4 regions of the Halomonas sp. NyZ770 genome follow, and region 3 is predicted to be linked to each of the others. Evidence: predicted binding sites of a transcription regulator. Region 3 holds the regulator's gene; each other region holds the start of a gene.

The links. The regulator sigma-54, encoded in region 3, starts transcription at its own class of promoters, with help from an activator protein. The targets are predictions, from matches to a motif close to TGGCACNNNNNTTGCTNT.
Region 1: the regulator sigma-54 is predicted to act here: its motif matches at 1,853-1,870, upstream of LG409_RS13910 (nitrate reductase).
Region 2: the regulator sigma-54 is predicted to act here: its motif matches at 2,163-2,180, upstream of LG409_RS13030 (CmpA/NrtA family ABC transporter substrate-binding protein).
Region 4: the regulator sigma-54 is predicted to act here: its motif matches at 2,241-2,258, upstream of glnA (glutamate--ammonia ligase).

Annotation. Positions count from the first base shown of each region.
Region 1 is NZ_CP085143.1:2,996,945-3,001,157, forward strand. It holds gene LG409_RS13910 (nitrate reductase) at 1-1,643, opposite strand, end outside; gene LG409_RS13915 (NAD(P)/FAD-dependent oxidoreductase) at 2,295-3,614, shown strand; gene nirB (nitrite reductase large subunit NirB) at 3,632-4,213, shown strand, end outside.
Region 2 is NZ_CP085143.1:2,814,169-2,818,381, reverse strand. It holds gene ntrB (nitrate ABC transporter permease) at 1-660, opposite strand, end outside; gene LG409_RS13030 (CmpA/NrtA family ABC transporter substrate-binding protein) at 663-2,081, opposite strand; gene LG409_RS13025 (sigma 54-interacting transcriptional regulator) at 2,382-4,213, shown strand, end outside.
Region 3 is NZ_CP085143.1:1,530,540-1,534,752, reverse strand. It holds gene lptA (lipopolysaccharide transport periplasmic protein LptA) at 1-160, shown strand, start outside; gene lptB (LPS export ABC transporter ATP-binding protein) at 182-928, shown strand; gene LG409_RS06965 (RNA polymerase factor sigma-54) at 1,034-2,449, shown strand; gene hpf (ribosome hibernation-promoting factor, HPF/YfiA family) at 2,547-2,855, shown strand; gene ptsN (PTS IIA-like nitrogen regulatory protein PtsN) at 2,860-3,327, shown strand; gene rapZ (RNase adapter RapZ) at 3,397-4,213, shown strand, end outside.
Region 4 is NZ_CP085143.1:257,752-261,964, forward strand. It holds gene LG409_RS01265 (alpha/beta hydrolase) at 1-86, opposite strand, end outside; gene LG409_RS01270 (acyltransferase family protein) at 211-1,236, shown strand; gene LG409_RS01275 (hypothetical protein) at 1,329-1,946, opposite strand; gene glnA (glutamate--ammonia ligase) at 2,535-3,941, shown strand; gene LG409_RS01285 (DUF4124 domain-containing protein) at 4,094-4,213, shown strand, end outside.

The sequences.
Region 1 (4,213 bases), 1.5 Mb from region 3:
GGCCACTGAATGGGGGCCAGCGCATCATACGCCGCCTGGCCCAGGCCGCTCAGGCCTGAGATGTCGAACAACCGCGCAGAGGCACCGCTATTTTCATAGCCGGAAAGCCGCGCATGCTCATCGAAGATTTCCCAGGGGTGGGCATAATCGAACGCTTCTGCGAACCCCAACCGCTTGGCCACCTCGCAGATGATCCACCAGTCGTGTTGAGCCTCGCCCGGCGGAGGCAGCATTCCCCGCTGGCGGGAAATGCGCCGCTCGGAGTTGGTGACCGTGCCATCCTTTTCCGACCAACCCGACGCGGGCAGCACGATATCGGCAAAGGGCAGCAGGTCGGTATGGGCCACACACTCCGAAACGATGACCAGCGGGCACTTGGCCAGGGCTCGACGCACCTGTTCACCGTTCGGCAGACTCACTGCCGGGTTGGTGGCCATGACCCACAGCGCCGTGACGTCGCCTCGCTCGATGGCCTCGAACAGCTCCACCGCCTTGTGGCCCGGCCCGTCAGGCAACGAGGCTGACAGGTGCTCCGTGGACCAGAAGCGGCTGACACGCTGGCGTGCCCCGGGCGTGTGGTAATCCATATGCGCCGCCAGCTGGTTCGCCAACCCGCCCACTTCGCGCCCGCCCATGGCATTGGGCTGGCCCGTGATCGAAAAGGGCCCGGCCCCTGGCAGGCCAATCTTGCCGCCCGCCAGGTGGCAATTGATGATCGCATTGCACTTGTCGGTACCACTGGAGGATTGATTGACGCCCTGAGAGTACAGAGTGACCACATGCAGCTGGCTGGCAAACCAGTAGTAGAAGGTCTCCAGCCGCTCTTCATCGACGTCGCAGGCCTTCGCAACCGCTTGCAGGCTACCGGCGCTCTGCTGGGCGGCGGCCAGCGCCTGCTCGATACCTTCGGTGTGCCGCTGCAAATAGACATCGTCCAGCTTCTGCTGGGCCGCCATCCAGGCCAGCAGCCCGTTGAACAGAAAGGCGTCGCTGCCTGGCGCGATGCCCAGGTACAGATCGGCGATATCACAGGTGTCCGTGACTCGCGGGTCCACCACCACCACGCGCATCAGTGGATTACGCTCCTTGGCGACTTTCAGGCGCTGATACAGCACAGGGTGATTCCAGGCCAGATTGGAGCCCACCAGCACCACCAGCTCGGCCTCTTCCAGGTCCTCATACTGGCAGGGCACGGCATCCGCTCCGAAGGCACGCTTGTAGCCCGCCACGGCCGACGCCATGCATAGCCGTGAGTTGGTATCCAGATGCGGGGTGCCCAAGAAACCTTTGAACAGCTTGTTGGCGACGTAATAATCTTCGGTCAGCAGCTGGCCGGATAAGTACGCTGCCACCGTCTGCGGGCCATGGGCAGTGCGCTGCGCCTGCAAGCGTTCGGCGGTGGTGGTGAGCGCCTGCTCCCAAGAGACCTCCTGGCCGTCCACGCGCGGCTTCAGCAAGCGCCCCTGCTCTCCCAGCGTTTCGTGCAGCGCGGTGCCTTTCACGCACAGACGGCCATAGTTGGCTGGGTGCTCGCGGTCTCCTTTGACGGCGATGAGCTGGCCGCTTTTAAGCGTTGCAGTCACGCCGCAGCCGACGCCGCAGTAGGGGCAGGTGGTTCGGGCGAGCCGATTGGCCTGTGGCATGGCAGTTTCCTCCGGCGTTAAAAAGCAAAAAACGCCCAAGCCAGCCTCGAAAGAAGCCTGCCTGGACGCCGTTGTCTCAGGGGCACCGCTTACCGGGTGCCGTACTCATCAGTGATTTGCTGCAGTTGGTATTATTCGACGCAATTAGTCGTTGTGATCGTTATGGGCAAAGACCCTGCACTGAGCCGTTGTTACTTGTTACTAGAATAACTGCAAACCCTGCGCCCACGCTGCGCCATAACCATTAAAGCATTTAAGAAACAATAACTTAAAAACACACTCTGCATTTCTACTCCTCGCCAAAGGAATGCTCTTTGTCGAATAAGCGGTTGAAGAGAGTGCATTAACCGCCGCTTAAGCACCAAAGTGGGGCAAGCCTAGCTAACCATGAGCGGCCTGCCACCTCCTCAAAAACGCTTAATACCCTGATTAGGCTGAATTAAATCCACCGACGGCAAAAGCTGGCGGGCTTTTTGCTCACCATAAGACAAGACAGTTCGGCAGCCAACGGCGGTTGCTGCGCGTTATCAACGACGCCAACGGGCAACGACGCCCCTGATACCCCCTTCTTGAAAGGGCTGTGTCAGGGGCGTTTTTTATTTGCTGAGCATTATGTTTCAACCACATATGCTTCAACCACAGGAGCTACCTATGGAAACCGCTTCCCGGTGCTCACAGAACGAACACCTCGTCATTATCGGTAACGGCATGGCTTGCCACCGACTACTTGAAGCGCTGGCTAACCATCCGCAGCGCCCCCGCCGTATCACAGTGGTGGGTGAGGAGCCGGTACCTGCCTATAACCGCATTTTGCTCTCTCCTTTACTGGCGGGCGAGCTGGCGCCTGAGGCGCTCACTCTGCAAGACGCCTCCTGGTACGCCGATAACAACATCACACTGACGCTTGGCGACCGCGTGACCTCCATCGACCGCGAACGCCGCCTGCTCCTCACGCATCGCGGCGACATCTTAAGCTATGACCGATTAGTGATGGCCACTGGCTCGCGCCCCACGCTGCCAGCGGTGCCTGGCATCACGCTTGACGGTGTTCATACGTTTCGTGACCTACGCGATGCCGACGCCTTAGAAGCTATTGCTCAGCAAGGCGGCAACGCCGTGGTGATTGGCGGCGGCTTACTTGGATTGGAAGCTGCTGAAGGGCTGCGCAAACGGGGCGGTAGCGCGCTCACCGTCAGCGTTTTACAGCGCAGCGAGCGGTTGATGAACCGCCAGCTAGACACCACCGCCGCCCAATTGCTGGAAGCCACGCTGCGCGAGCGTGGCATCATCATTGAAACCGGCGCATCGCTTGCTGCCTTGGAGGGTAACGGCCACGGGCAGGTGCAGTCGGTCACACTGAGCGATGGCCGGAAGCTAGCTGCCGACAGCGTGATTGTCGCGGCGGGTATTACCCCCAATGCGGAGCTAGGCCAGCAAAGCGGGCTTATATTCGACCGCGCCATTGTGGTGGATGGGCACCTCACCACCTCAGACGACCACATTTATGCGCTGGGCGAATGCTGCCAGTTCGAGCAGCACACTTACGGGCTGGTGGAACCCATTTGGCGGCAGGTGGAGGTGCTTGCTGCCGTGCTGTGTGGTGAAACGCCAGCGGCGTATCAAGAAGCCCCCGTGGCCACCAAACTCAAGGTCAGCGGTGTCAGCCTGTTTGCCTTTGGCCCCACCGAGGCCGCCGCTAAGCACGAAGAGCTTCGTTACCAAGACCCGGAAACCGGCGACTACTGCCGCCTGCTGCTCCATCAAGGCCGCCTTATCGGCGCGGTGCTGTATGGCGATACCCGCCACGGCCCCTGGTATTTCGAGCAGGCGCTGGCCGCGACCGACCTAACCGCGTGCCGCCACCTGTTGCTGTTTGGCGCAACCGATGCCCAAACAGCGCTCGATAACCATTTCGATAACCCTCTCGACACCCTGTCATCCCCTTTATCTCTCACCCGTGAGGCGGCTTAGCTATGGTGAATCACACAATGTCTACTCCAACCACGTCTTCCAACAAGCAAAAGCTGATCATTGTAGGCAACGGCATGGTCGGCCACCATTTTGCCGAGCAGCTCGTGGAAAGCGGCGCGCTGGCGGGGTTTGAGGTGACGATATTTGGCGAAGAGCGCCACCGCGCCTACGACCGCGTGCACTTATCCGAGTACTTTAGCGGCCGCGATGCGGAGTCGCTTGCGCTGTGCGACGCCGATTACTACCACACCCACGGCATTCAATTACGCAGCGGCGAAGCGGTCACCGCGATTGACCGCGAACAGCAGCTGGTGGTGACCGAACAGGGCCACTACGCGTATGACCAGCTCGTGCTGGCCACCGGCTCCTTTCCCTTTGTGCCGCCCATTCCCGGCAACGACAGCGAAGGCTGCTTGGTTTACCGCACCCTGGATGACTTGGATGCCATTCAGGCAGCGGCCAAAAACGCCACCAACGGCGTGGTCGTGGGTGGCGGCTTGCTCGGTTTGGAAGCCGCCAACGCGCTGCGCGGGCTGAACCTGGACACCGCCGTGGTGGAGTTCGCCCCACGACTGATGCCCATGCAGGTGGATAGCGAA
Region 2 (4,213 bases), 1.3 Mb from region 3:
GGAGATGCGCATGCCGGTCAGAATGGTCGGGGCCGCGGCGGGCAGAATGACCTTGAAGGCCGTTTGCAGCGGCGACAGTTCATGGGTGCGTGCCACGTTCACCCAGTCGCTGCGCACACCGGCCACGCCAAAGGCGGTATTGAGCAGCATCGGCCAAATGGAACAGATAAAGATCACGAAGATGGCCGAGGCTTCGGCATCCCGAATGATGAACAGCGCCAGAGGCATCCAGGCCAAGGGAGAAATCGGCCGCAAGACCTGAATGAACGGGTTGAGCGCTTTATACGCCAGCGGTGACATGCCAATCAGAAAGCCGATGGGGATCGCCACCACGGCGGCCATGAGATAGCCGCTGAGCACGCGGTAAAGGGAGTAACCCAGTTGGATGCCGATCCCCTTGTCGTTGGGGCCTGCATCATAGAAAGGGTTGGAAAGCTGCTCCCAGGCCCGCTCGAAAATCGCCGACGGCGGGGGAACGCGGGCCGTTTCATCGGCCCCGCCCAGCAGCAGTTCGTACTCGCTCAGCTCTTCCGTGCCGCCCAGCAGCGGCGAGCGGTCGAGTCCTTCCCATAGTCCCAGCAGCACGGCAAGCAGGACGAAGGCCAACAAGGCAGCCCGTGCATTCAGGCTGATGTTCCAGTCGGTGGTGGTGCGGTCCATTATTAGCTCCTGCGGATATCAAAGCTGGCCAGATACCCTTCGGGGTCGGTGTAGTCGAAGGTCTTGCCCATGATCTGGTAGTTGCGCGAGGTCTCTTCGGGGGCGTCGTAGCCCAGCTCGTTCATCACCGTGCGTGCTTCGCTGGCCAAAAAGACATCCCGGGCAATCTGCTGATAATCGACGCTGCCCTCGATGTAGCCCCAGCGCTTCATCTGGGTCAGGATCCAGACGGCCATGGATTGCCAGGGGAAGGGGTCGAAGTCGATCCGGTCCGGCACGTTCTGAACATTGCCCAGGCCATCGGCAAAGCGTCCTGTCAGCACCTGCTCGATCACCGTGACCGGCTGGTTCAGGTAGTTGGTCGGGGCAATGGCCTCGGCGATTTCCGAACGGTTGGCTGGGTCGGAGGAGTATTGGGTGGCATCGATGATCGCCCGCAGCAGCGCGCCGTAGGTGTTGGGGTTTTGCTGGGCAAAGCGAGCGCTGGTGGCAAAGGCGCAGCACGGGTGGCCGTCCCAGATCTCCTTGGTGAGCAGATGAATGAAGCCGATGCGCTCGAACACGGCGCGCTGATTGAACGGGTCGGGGGAGAGAAACCCATCGATGTTGCCCGCGCGCAGGTTGGCGACCATTTCGGGGGGCGGAATGACGCGAATCTGAATGTCCTGATCCGGGTCCAGGCCATGCTCGGCCACGTAGTAGCGCAGCAGGAAGTTGTGCATGGAGTATTCGAAGGGCACGCCGAAGGTGAAGCCTTTCCACTGCTGCGGGTCACGCTTGTCCTGGTGGTCGTTGTGCAGCACGATGGCTTGCCCATTGACGTTCTCGATGGCAGGCGTCACGAAGGCCCGCTGGGTCGAGCCTGCCCCCAGGCTCATGGCCAGCGGCATGGGGGAGAGCATGTGAGCGGCATCGTACCGGTCGTTCAGCGAGTTATCGCGAATCAGCGCCCAGCCCGCGGTCTTGATCACATTGACGTTCAGGCCGTAACGCTCATAGAACCCCATGGGGTGGGCCATGATGATGGGCGTGGCGCAGGTGATCGGAATGAAGCCGATGTCCAGCTCGGTTTTCTCCAGCGGGCCGAGGTTCTCCTTGACCGCCGCCTTGATCGACTCCATGGGCAGCAGCGTGGCCAGGGCCGCCGCCGCGGTGCCGCCACCCACCAGCTTCATGAATTGCCGGCGGTGCATGTCGCTATGGCCAAAGATGCCACGAACCAGCGCGCTCTCCACGACTCGATCCATGATCTGTTCGGCATTGCTGGGCGGCGCTTCGCCACCGGCCAGGGTGGCCTGATGGGAAGGTACGCTGGGGCGGGCAGGGTGGCACTGGTGGCAATCACACTGGCGGCCATGGATCAGCGATTGACGGTGATCGAAAGGGTTGCCGAGACTGCTGTGGTCATTGTTCTCTTTCATGGGCGTTCACCTCTCAGGAGCAAATGGGCTTCTAGCTGCGCCGTCTTGGTGCGAAACAGAGCGTTGCGGCACTGTTTCGTTAGTGCGACTTGTGTGCCACAACCGTCCGTTGTGTTTAAAGATTCATAAATTCAATGAGTTATGGTATTTGGTGGAATCTTGGAGGCCATGCTTGAAAACAACGATTTTTCGTTAATAACGATATTTCGTTGTTTAAATGACGAAATATCGTTATTGGCCCGTTGTTTGTATGGGTAGTGGGTATGTCGACGCCATCGCCAGGAGATGCAGATGCCCCCCATGCCCATGACGACCGAGCCGTTGATGAGCGAGCCGTCGCTCAAGCTCATGGCCAGCCATGCCCCGCTGGCCATGCTGGTGATCGACCCGCTGGCCGATGAGCTGGTGGCTGCCAATGCGGCGGCCTGCCAACTGTTGATGCTGGAAGAGGGCGATTGGCGGGCGTCTCCATTCAGCCATCGGTTGAGTGCCTCCTTGCCGCTTTGGGTCAGCTTTACCGATGAGGTATTGACTACCGGGCAGGCGTGGTCGGATGACCTGGTGGTGCTGGACAGCGTGCGTCAGCCACGCCGGGTAGAAGTCTTCGGTGAGCGTTTGCCGGACACCCCGCGGCTGTTGTTGACCCTGATCGATCGGCAGAAGGCCGAGCAGCGGCGCGCCCGCGCCGAGCTGGGGCGTCAGCATCGCCAGGGGGATGTAGGGTGGCAGCGCGTCGAGCAGGTGTTCGAGCGAATCGAAAGGCAGAACCAGCTGATTCTCAGCGCCGCCGGAGAGGGCATCTACGGGCTGGATGCGCAGGGCAGAACCACTTTCGTCAATCCAGCGGCCGAGCGTATTCTGGGCTGGAGCACCGAGGATATGGTGGGCCACGATGCGCATTTGATGTTTCACCATACCCATGCCGATGGCTCGCATTTCCCGGTGCAGCAGTGCCCCATTCATGCCTCGTTCAGCGATGGCCAGGTGCACCACGTCGACGATGAAGTGTTCTGGCACAAGAACGGTGAGGCGATTCCCGTCGAGTATACGAGCACCCCCATTTTCGAGATGGGGCGGCTGGTGGGGGCCGTGGTGCTGTTTCGCGATATCCGCGAACGCAAACGGGCAGAGCAGCAGCTGCGCGATGCCCTGGAGGAGGTCGAGTCGCTGAAGCGGCGGCTGGAGCTGGAGAACGAATACCTTCAGGAGGAGATCAAGGCAGAGGTCAATCACCGCAATATCGTGGGCAACAGCCCGGCGGTGGCCAAATTGATCCAGCAGATTGCCATGGTGGCGCCGACCGGGGCCAACGTCTTGATCAGCGGTGAGTCCGGCACGGGCAAGGAGCTGATCGCCAGGGCCATTCATGCCGGAAGTGGGCGCAGCGACCGGCCGCTGATTCGGGTCAACTGTGCCGCCATACCGCGAGATCTGTTCGAAAGCGAGTTCTTTGGCCATGTCAAAGGGGCCTTTACCGGGGCGATGCAGGATCGTCCGGGGCGTTTCGAGCTGGCCCACGGCGGCACGCTGTTTCTTGACGAGGTAGGAGAAATTCCGCTGGAGCTGCAGAGCAAGCTGCTGCGCGTATTGCAGGATCAGCAGTTCGAGCGAGTGGGGGACAACCGCACCCGCGAGGTGGACGTGCGCGTGATTGCGGCCACCAACCGTGATTTGAAAGAGATGATCGACGCCGGGCATTTCCGAGAGGATCTCTATTTCCGGCTCAACGTGTTTCCCATCGATTCAGTGCCGCTGCGCAAGCGCATCGAGGACGTGCCCTTGCTGGCGCGACATTTTCTGCACCGCGCCTGCTTGAAGTTCAACAAGCCGGGCGTGCGTATTCCTCCGGCTCAATTGGAGCTGCTGACCCTCTACCCATGGCCTGGCAATATCCGCGAGCTCGAAAACGTCATCGAACGACAGGTGATCGTGACCCAGGACCGCCGACTCTGCTTCGACGACCTGTTGCCGCCTGAGCCCAGTGTGCCGGGGCAGGTCATGGCGGAGCGTGACAAGGGCGCCGAGCCTCTTGCCGAGACACCGATGACCGAACAGGCGCTACAGCAGCACCAGCGGGACAACGTGTTGAAGGCGCTGGCAGCGACACAGGGCAAGATCTCTGGCGCGGGCGG
Region 3 (4,213 bases):
TGTAGAGCTGATCGACCAGGCCGAACTGACCCAGCAAGGGGATCGCTTCCAGGGTGGACGGCTCGAATACTTCATCGACCGCGGGGTGGTCCAAGCACGCTCCGATGTCAGCGGCAGCGCACCGCAACGCATCCGCATGACCTTACAGCCCGAGCAATAGAGAGAGCCCCTCGTGACAGCCATCAGCCCCGACACTGCAGCGGTCAAGACGCTCCATGCACAGCATCTGGCCAAGAGTTACAAGCGCCGCCGCGTGGTCAAGGATATCAACCTGGAAATTGCCCAAGGCAGTGTCGTTGGCCTGCTAGGCCCCAACGGCGCAGGCAAGACCACCTCGTTCTACATGATCGTCGGCCTGGTGAAGGCCGATGCTGGCAAAGTGGGCATCGACGATCTCGACCTGACCCGGGCGCCGATGCATGAACGTGCCCTGGCAGGCATCGGCTACCTGCCTCAGGAAGCATCGATCTTTCGCAAACTGTCGGTGGCCGACAATATCATGGCCATTCTGGAAACGCGTCGTGAGCTCGACCGCAGCAGCCGAGAAGCCAAGCTCGAATCTCTGCTGGAAGATTTTCACATCACCCACATTCGCGACAACCTGGGCATGAGCCTCTCGGGCGGCGAGCGGCGGCGGGTGGAGATCGCCCGCTCGCTGGCCACCGAACCTGCCTTCATTCTGCTGGATGAACCATTTGCCGGCGTCGACCCCATTTCCGTGGGCGATATCAAATCGATCATACGCGCCCTCAAGAAGCGTCATATTGGCGTCCTCATCACCGACCACAACGTGCGTGAAACTCTGGATATCTGCGATATTGCCTACATTGTTGGCGACGGACACATCATCGCCAGTGGAAACCCCCAGGAAATCCTCAATAACCAGAAGGTACGCGACGTCTATCTGGGCGCCGACTTCCGGCTTTAAACAATGGCCCACGAAGACATTTTATTTAGTGGCATGCTTATTGCACTTGCACCAAACGGAGACTCGCTCTAGGGTGGAGCTTTCTGATTAACGAGTGGTTCTCAGATGGTCATGAAAGCTTCTCTTCAACTGCGCATCGGCACACAGCTGACCATGACACCTCAGCTGCAGCAGGCCATTGCGCTGCTTCAGCTATCGACGCTGGACCTTCGTCAAGAAATTCAGCAGGCGCTGGATGCCAACCCCATGCTCGAGCAGGAAGATGAGTTTGGCGAACAGGCCGTCAGCGAGCCTCAGGAAGCCGAGTGGGCAGACAGCATCCCCAGCGAGCTTTCCGTAGACAGCGACTGGTCCGACACGTACCAGGACATGGGGAGCATGGGCGGCAGCAGCGAAGGCCCGGACTTCGAGCGTCAGGCGGCGGGGCAGAGCCTGCACGGTCACCTGCTTTGGCAATTGGCCATGACCGACTTCTCCTCCCGTGAACATGCCATCGCCGAAAGCCTCATCGATGCGCTGGATGCCAACGGCTACCTGACCCAGCCTCTCAACGACATTCGCGAGGGGCTCAAGGCACAAGGCCACGACGGCCTGAGCCAGCGCGAGGTCGAAAACACCCTGCTGCGCCTTCAGCAGTTCGAACCCACCGGAGTATTTGCCCGTGACCTGCGGGAGTGCTTGATGCTGCAGCTGGCCTCGCTGCCCGAAGACACCCCGCTGCTGATGCCTGCCAAACGCCTGGTACGCCAGTTTCTCGAAGCCCTTGGCAAGGACGACATGCGCTTGCTGAAGCGACGCCTGAGCCTCGACGACGAGCAGTTGGACGATGTCATCCGTTTAATCCGCAGCCTTGACCCCAGGCCTGGAAGCGCCTACGGCATCACCGACGACAGCTATGTCACGCCAGATCTGGTGGTACGCCACGATCACGAGGGCTGGCACCTGGAACTCAACCCGGAAGCGCTGCCTCGACTGCGTATTCAGCCCGACTACGCCAGCCTGATCAAACGCGCCGACAAGAGCCAGGACAACCAGTTTCTGAAAGAGCATCTCCAGGAGGCTCGCTGGCTGATCAAAAGCCTTTCGAGCCGCAACGACACCCTGCTGCGCGTGGGGCGCGAGATCATTGCTCGGCAGATCGGCTTTCTGGAGCATGGCGAAGAAGCCATGAAACCGCTGATTCTGGCCGATATCGCCGAAGCGGTGGAGATGCATGAATCGACCATCTCGCGGGTCACTACCCAGAAATACATTCATACCCCGCGCGGGGTGTTCGAGCTCAAGTACTTCTTCTCCAGCCAAGTCAGCGGCCAGGAAGGTGGCGACAGCCATTCCAGCACGGCCATTCGAGCACGCATCAAGAAACTGATTCAGGACGAGCCTCCGGGCAAGCCACTCTCCGACAGCCGTCTGGTCACCCTGCTGGAAGCGGGCGGCATTACCGTGGCCCGCCGCACCGTGGCCAAGTACCGTGAGTCGATGGGTATACCTTCGTCGAGTGAGCGCCGTCGTTTACGCTAGTTAAACGCTCTCGCCCAACAAACTCTCGACGAGGGCTTTGCAATGGCCCAAAAAGGGTTACAATCGAAGTACAGTCCGATGGATAAGGAGCACGTCAATGCAAGTAAACATCACTGGTCATCACGTTGAACTGACTGACGCCTTGCGTGACTACGTAAACGAAAAGCTGGAACGCGTTGAACGTCACTACGACAACATCACGACCGTCCAGGTCACCTTATCTGTTGAAAAGGAGCGCCAGCAAGCCGCCTGCACCCTGCACGCAGCAGGAGCCGACCTTCATGCCGAAGCGCTGGACAACGACATGTACGCAGCCATTGACGCCCTGGCGGACAAAATCGACCGTCAGCTCGTAAAACACAAGGAAAAAGCACAAGCCCGCGCCCAAGGCGCTGGCGTGCGTTAACCCGATGACGTTGGAAACCATTCTCCCCCCGGAGCGCGTGCTGTACGACGTGCCCGGGGGCAGCAAAAAAAGGGTGCTGGAGTTTTTCAGCACCTTTATCGCTCAAAACACGCCCAGCCTGGATAGCCAGGAAGTCTTCAGTCGATTGATTGGCCGTGAACGGCTGGGCAGTACCGGCATCGGCAATGGCGTGGCCATTCCCCACGCACGCAGTCCTCACTGCAGCACGCCCATTGCCGGTTTTCTCAAGCTGGCCGAACCCGTCGACTTCGATGCCATCGATGGTGACCCCGTCGATCTGGTGTTCGTGCTGCTGGTACCCGAAGAAGCCGATGATACGCATTTGGCGCTATTGGGTCAGGTCGCCACGATCATGAACGACGCAGCCACACGCCAGCAATTGCGCAATGTCAGCAGCCAGCGTGAACTGCTGACGCTGTTGACCGATAAGATTCGCGAGCAGGCTGCCTAGCGCAGCCTTTGCCGGGCAGCAAGGCCGTCGGTAACCCCCTATTCCTTCTCAAGCCAAGAGAGATGCGCTATGCAGCTGGTGATCATTAGCGGCCGTTCAGGGTCCGGTAAGTCCATCGCCCTACAGGCGCTGGAAGATCTTGGCTATTACGCCATCGACAACCTGCCTGCCATGCTGCTGGGCTCGCTGGTCGATGAACTGCGTCAACAGGGGGGGCGTACTCATTTGGCCGTCAGCATCGATGCGCGCAACTTGCCTACTGCACTGGAACAGTTGCCTGCTCTGCTGGAAGAACTACGCCAGCGTCAGATCCGTTTTCAGGTCATCTACCTGACCACGGACGCTCGCATTCTGCTGGAGCGCTACTCGGCCACCCGTCGGCGCCACCCGCTGACGCGCGATAGCGACATGACCCTGGAAGAGGCCATCAACAAGGAAGAAGAAACCCTGCTCGAGATTCGGGACCTGGCTGACCTGCTGATCGACACGTCGCGTCTTTCGGTACACGACCTACGCCGCCGCATCACCGATCAGGTTGCTCATCAGCGGCGTGACCAGTTGACCCTGACGTTCGAATCTTTCGGCTACAAACGGGGCGTACCCATGGATGCCGATATCGTGTTCGACGTGCGCTGCCTGCCCAACCCCTACTGGGACCCCAGCTTGCGGCAGTTCACCGGACGCGACGCCAACATCAAGGCCTTCTTGAGCGGCTACACCATCGTCGATGACATGCGTGACGATATTCATGCCTGGCTGGAGAAATGGCTACCTGCTTACCAAAGCAGTCAACGCAGCTATATGACCGTGGCCATTGGCTGTACCGGCGGACAGCATCGCTCTGTCTACATGGTCGAGCAACTGGCGCAATCGCTGGTCAAGCGCA
Region 4 (4,213 bases), 1.3 Mb from region 3:
ACGTTGCTCAACACCAGCCAGCCAAAGAGTCCGGCCAAGCGTCCAGCCAGCAGAGCAATGCGTTGCAAGGCAGTTCTTCTGATCACGGGGCCTCCGGAATTTACGGGCATTTACAAGGTCGGACAACAGGCGGCTCGCGGGTGTTCACTCTCGGCCGCTGTTAACAGGATAGCGGCTAGGCGGTGCGCTGGGGGAAAACCGGGAGGCTGGATGCAGAAAATCGAGGAAATCTACTGGCTTCGTGCTTACGGCTGCATTGCCGTTTTTTTGTTTCATTGGCTGGACCATTTGAACCAGCGGGTAGATAACCTGGCCACCGACCTCATGCGGATTCCCCTGGTGTTGGGCACCCCCGTGTTTCTGTTCATCTCGATATTCGTTTTCGCCGTGCGTTACGACAAGCAGGTCCCGCCGGGCTTTCTGCTCCAGCGGGTCAAGTACGTCATGCTGCCTTACCTGATGTATGGCTTCATCTATTCGACGGCAGAGTGGTGGCGGTTGTCGGGCAGCGACGATGCCCTGGGCTTCCTGGCCAATGCGCGCAGCTACTTCATCTATGCGGGCTGGCACGGGTATTTCTTGATCATCGCCATGCAGTTCTATGCGGCGTATTGGGCATTTACCCGCTGGCAGCTGTGGCGGGTGAATCCGGTGCCCTGGCTGTGGGTGGCGTGTGTAGTCAGCATGGCCTACTGGGGGCTGGCGTACTGGTTCCAGGTAGAACCCCCTGGCTACTTGCTGTGGATCGCGCCCCTGGGGTGGGTGTATCTCTTCTTTCTGGCGCTGGTACTGGTGCGCTATTACCCGCTGGCACCTCGTGCCGTGCTGCAGGAGCGCCCCGTGTGGCTGCAAACGCTGTCGCAGTCCCGTTGGCTATGGGGGTGGGTGGCGCTGATCGTGATGGCCACCTTTGCTCATTGGCTGGCGTTCTCTTCCAAGGAAGTCTGGGTCATTCCCTTTTTCGTGCTGTTCGTGCTGGTGACCATGCGCCGCTTGAAGGGGCGCCGAGCGCCTGGCTGGGTGCGCTATATCAATGCCTACTCCTTCGGTATTTACCTGGCTCACCCGATGTTTTTTGCCATTACCGATACCTTGGTCGGCGTGGAAACGCTGCCGCTGGTGCTTTACGCACTGCTCTTGATCGTGGTGGCCAGCGTGGGCTCGGTGCTGTTGAACAAGGCGGTGAACACCACCACCTGGGGCGCCATGCTGTTTGGCAAACGCCTGAAAGTATGAGGTTGGCGTTAGGTAAGCCTCGCTGGGGCCGTTCAGTATGCCTTGTGGATTGGGGAAGGCGTTGAAGAGTGATGAAGGGATGAGGGCGACGATCAGTGTGGGGGTGTTTCGGTAGAAAAGCGTGCTTTCAACGCGCTCAGTGGAGAGCCTCGCGGCAACCCCAGTGCTTGCCCGCTGAGGGTCTTCAGGCGGGTAGGGCAGGCATGCAGGCGCTGTAGCAGGTCGGTCATTGCCGTGACCTCCAGCTCGGGGTCGAAGCCCCCCAGGCGTTCCAGCCAGGTTCGGCTGATGGCCATGTAAGGGGGCAATGCGGCGTTAGGGCCACGTAGCTGCTGCCACAGGCGTTCTGGCAACCGAGGCGTCATCGCGCTGATGATCAGCGCATCCAGCGTTTGCGTATCCAGCTCGGGGTACAGCAGGGGCCATAGCTGTGCAGGCAATACCTGTTTGTGCATGGCCACCAGCAGCCATTCTGCCTGGCTGACATACGCCGCCTGATTCAGGCGAGCGCCCAGTTTCTTCTCTGGGGTGACGAGGCAGTGGGCGTGAAAACGGTGCTCCAGGGTCGCGAAGCGCTCATCCAGAAACGCGGCGGTCACGATCACGGGCACGAGATGCTCGGCCAGGCCAGATTGACGAATGGAGCGCAGGTGGCGAGGAAGCCAGGCTCCCGCCACGGAAGCATCGACGATAAAGCAAACCGTACCCATGAAAGCGGCTTCCTTCGTAGTAACAACTTTCCGTTTTGTAATTTATTGTAGGCATTGGTTTCTTTTCGTAGCAAGGAGAAATGGTGGAGAAAAGTATAAAAATAGACTGCCTTGCTATGCACTGATTTTGTGCAATAAGGGAATTTTTTGTATTTTTTTGGTGCATATTGAGCTTGAGACGTGCTTCATGCAGTAGCGTAGTAGGGAAATGCTACATCAGGAGGCATCGTGAAAAATGATTTTTTCTTTTTGAATCATGCTGTTATTTTTTTAAAAGCCATATTGGTGCAAAGTTGGCATGCTACGTGCTTATATTTCGTGACAGCTTCGTAGGCAGTTTCATGAACAGTTTCATGGGCCGTTTGTCAGTCGCTAGCAGGCCATAGGCAGAAGCCGCTTGGCGTGCTACAACGATAGCCGGTCTGAAATGATCGCTGGGCGATTTGTTATCCATGGTCAAGCAAACGTAAAGCGAACAAAAAAGACAAACGCGCCACGTGCCAAGGCATGTAGACGATTTGTTGAATAACACTTTTATCGATAGCTTATTGTTTCAAGCTCTAAGCCACGCTCATACCGGAGGACACTATGTCAGCCAAGACTCTTGCGCTAATCGAAGAACATGACGTTAAGTGGGTAGACCTGCGTTTCACCGACACACGCGGTAAAGAGCAGCACGTGACCGTGCCTGCGCGTGACGTGAACGAAGAGTTTTTTGAAAACGGCCAGATGTTCGATGGTTCTTCCATCAATGGCTGGAAAGGCATCAACGAGTCTGACATGATCCTGCGTCCGGAAGACGGCACCGGCTTCCTGGACCCCTTCACCGAAGACGCTACCCTGATCCTGCGTTGCGACATCATCGAGCCTGCCACCATGCAGGGCTATGACCGTGACCCGCGTTCCATCGCCAAGCGCGCCGAGGCTTACCTCGAGTCCACTGGCCTGGGTGACACTGCGTTCTTCGGCCCCGAGCCCGAATTCTTCATCTTCGACGAAGTGCACTGGAAGTCCGACATTCAAGGATCCATGTACAAGATCACTTCCGACGAAGGCGCCTGGGCCACCGACAGCAAGGTCGAGACTGGCAACCTGGGTCACCGTCCGCGCCTCAAGGGTGGCTACTTCCCGGTTCCGCCGGTCGACAGCTTCCACGATATCCGTGGTGCCATGTGTAACACCCTGGAAGCGATTGGCCAGACTGTCGAAGTACACCACCACGAAGTGGCCAACGCCGGTCAGAACGAAATCGGCGTGAAGTTCAACACGCTGGTGAAGAAGGCCGACGAAGTTCAGGAAATGAAGTACGTGATCCACAACGTGGCGCACGCTTACGGCAAGACCGCTACCTTCATGCCGAAGCCGCTGGTAGGCGACAACGGTTCTGGTATGCACGTACACCAGTCGTTCTGGAAAGATGGTCAGAACCAGTTCGCGGGCGATGAGTACGCTGGCCTGTCTGAAATGGCGCTGTACTACATCGGCGGTATCATCAAGCACGCCCGTGCTCTGAACGCCTTCACCAACGCTTCTACCAACTCGTACAAGCGTCTGGTACCGGGCTTCGAAGCGCCGGTCATGCTGGCCTACAGTGCTCGTAACCGCTCTGCGTCTATCCGTATTCCTTACACTGCCAGCCCGAAAGGCAAGCGTGTAGAGACTCGCTTCCCTGACCCGACTGCCAACCCCTACCTGGCGTTCGCAGCGATGCTGATGGCGGGTATCGACGGTATCAAGAACAAGATCCACCCTGGCGATGCCATGGACAAGAACCTGTACGACCTGCCGCCAGAAGAAGGCAAGTCCGTACCGACAGTGGCCAACAGCCTGGATCAAGCACTGGAAGCACTCGATGCTGACCGTGCGTTCCTGACCGAAGGTGGCGTGTTCACCGACGATATGATCGACGCCTACATCGAACTGAAGATGGAAGACGTCGAGCGTATCCGCATGACGACTCACCCGATCGAGTTCGACATGTACTACAGCTGCTAAGCTGATGGCATGACTGCTAAGATCACCCTTGCGGTGTGACGAGCCAAAACCCCGCTTCGGCGGGGTTTTTTTATGGGCAGCATAGGTGAGGAGACAGCGTGGTGAGCAAGCGGCGTGTTGCATGGTCAGCCATATTATCCACAGGGGTTTTCGTGGCTGCCTGCCTGTGGGTAAGCGCTGCCCAGGCGCAAACGGTGTACCGCATCGTCGATGCCCAAGGCAACGTCACGTTTACCGATAACCCCGAGCGCGGAGGCGAAGTGCTGCGGCTG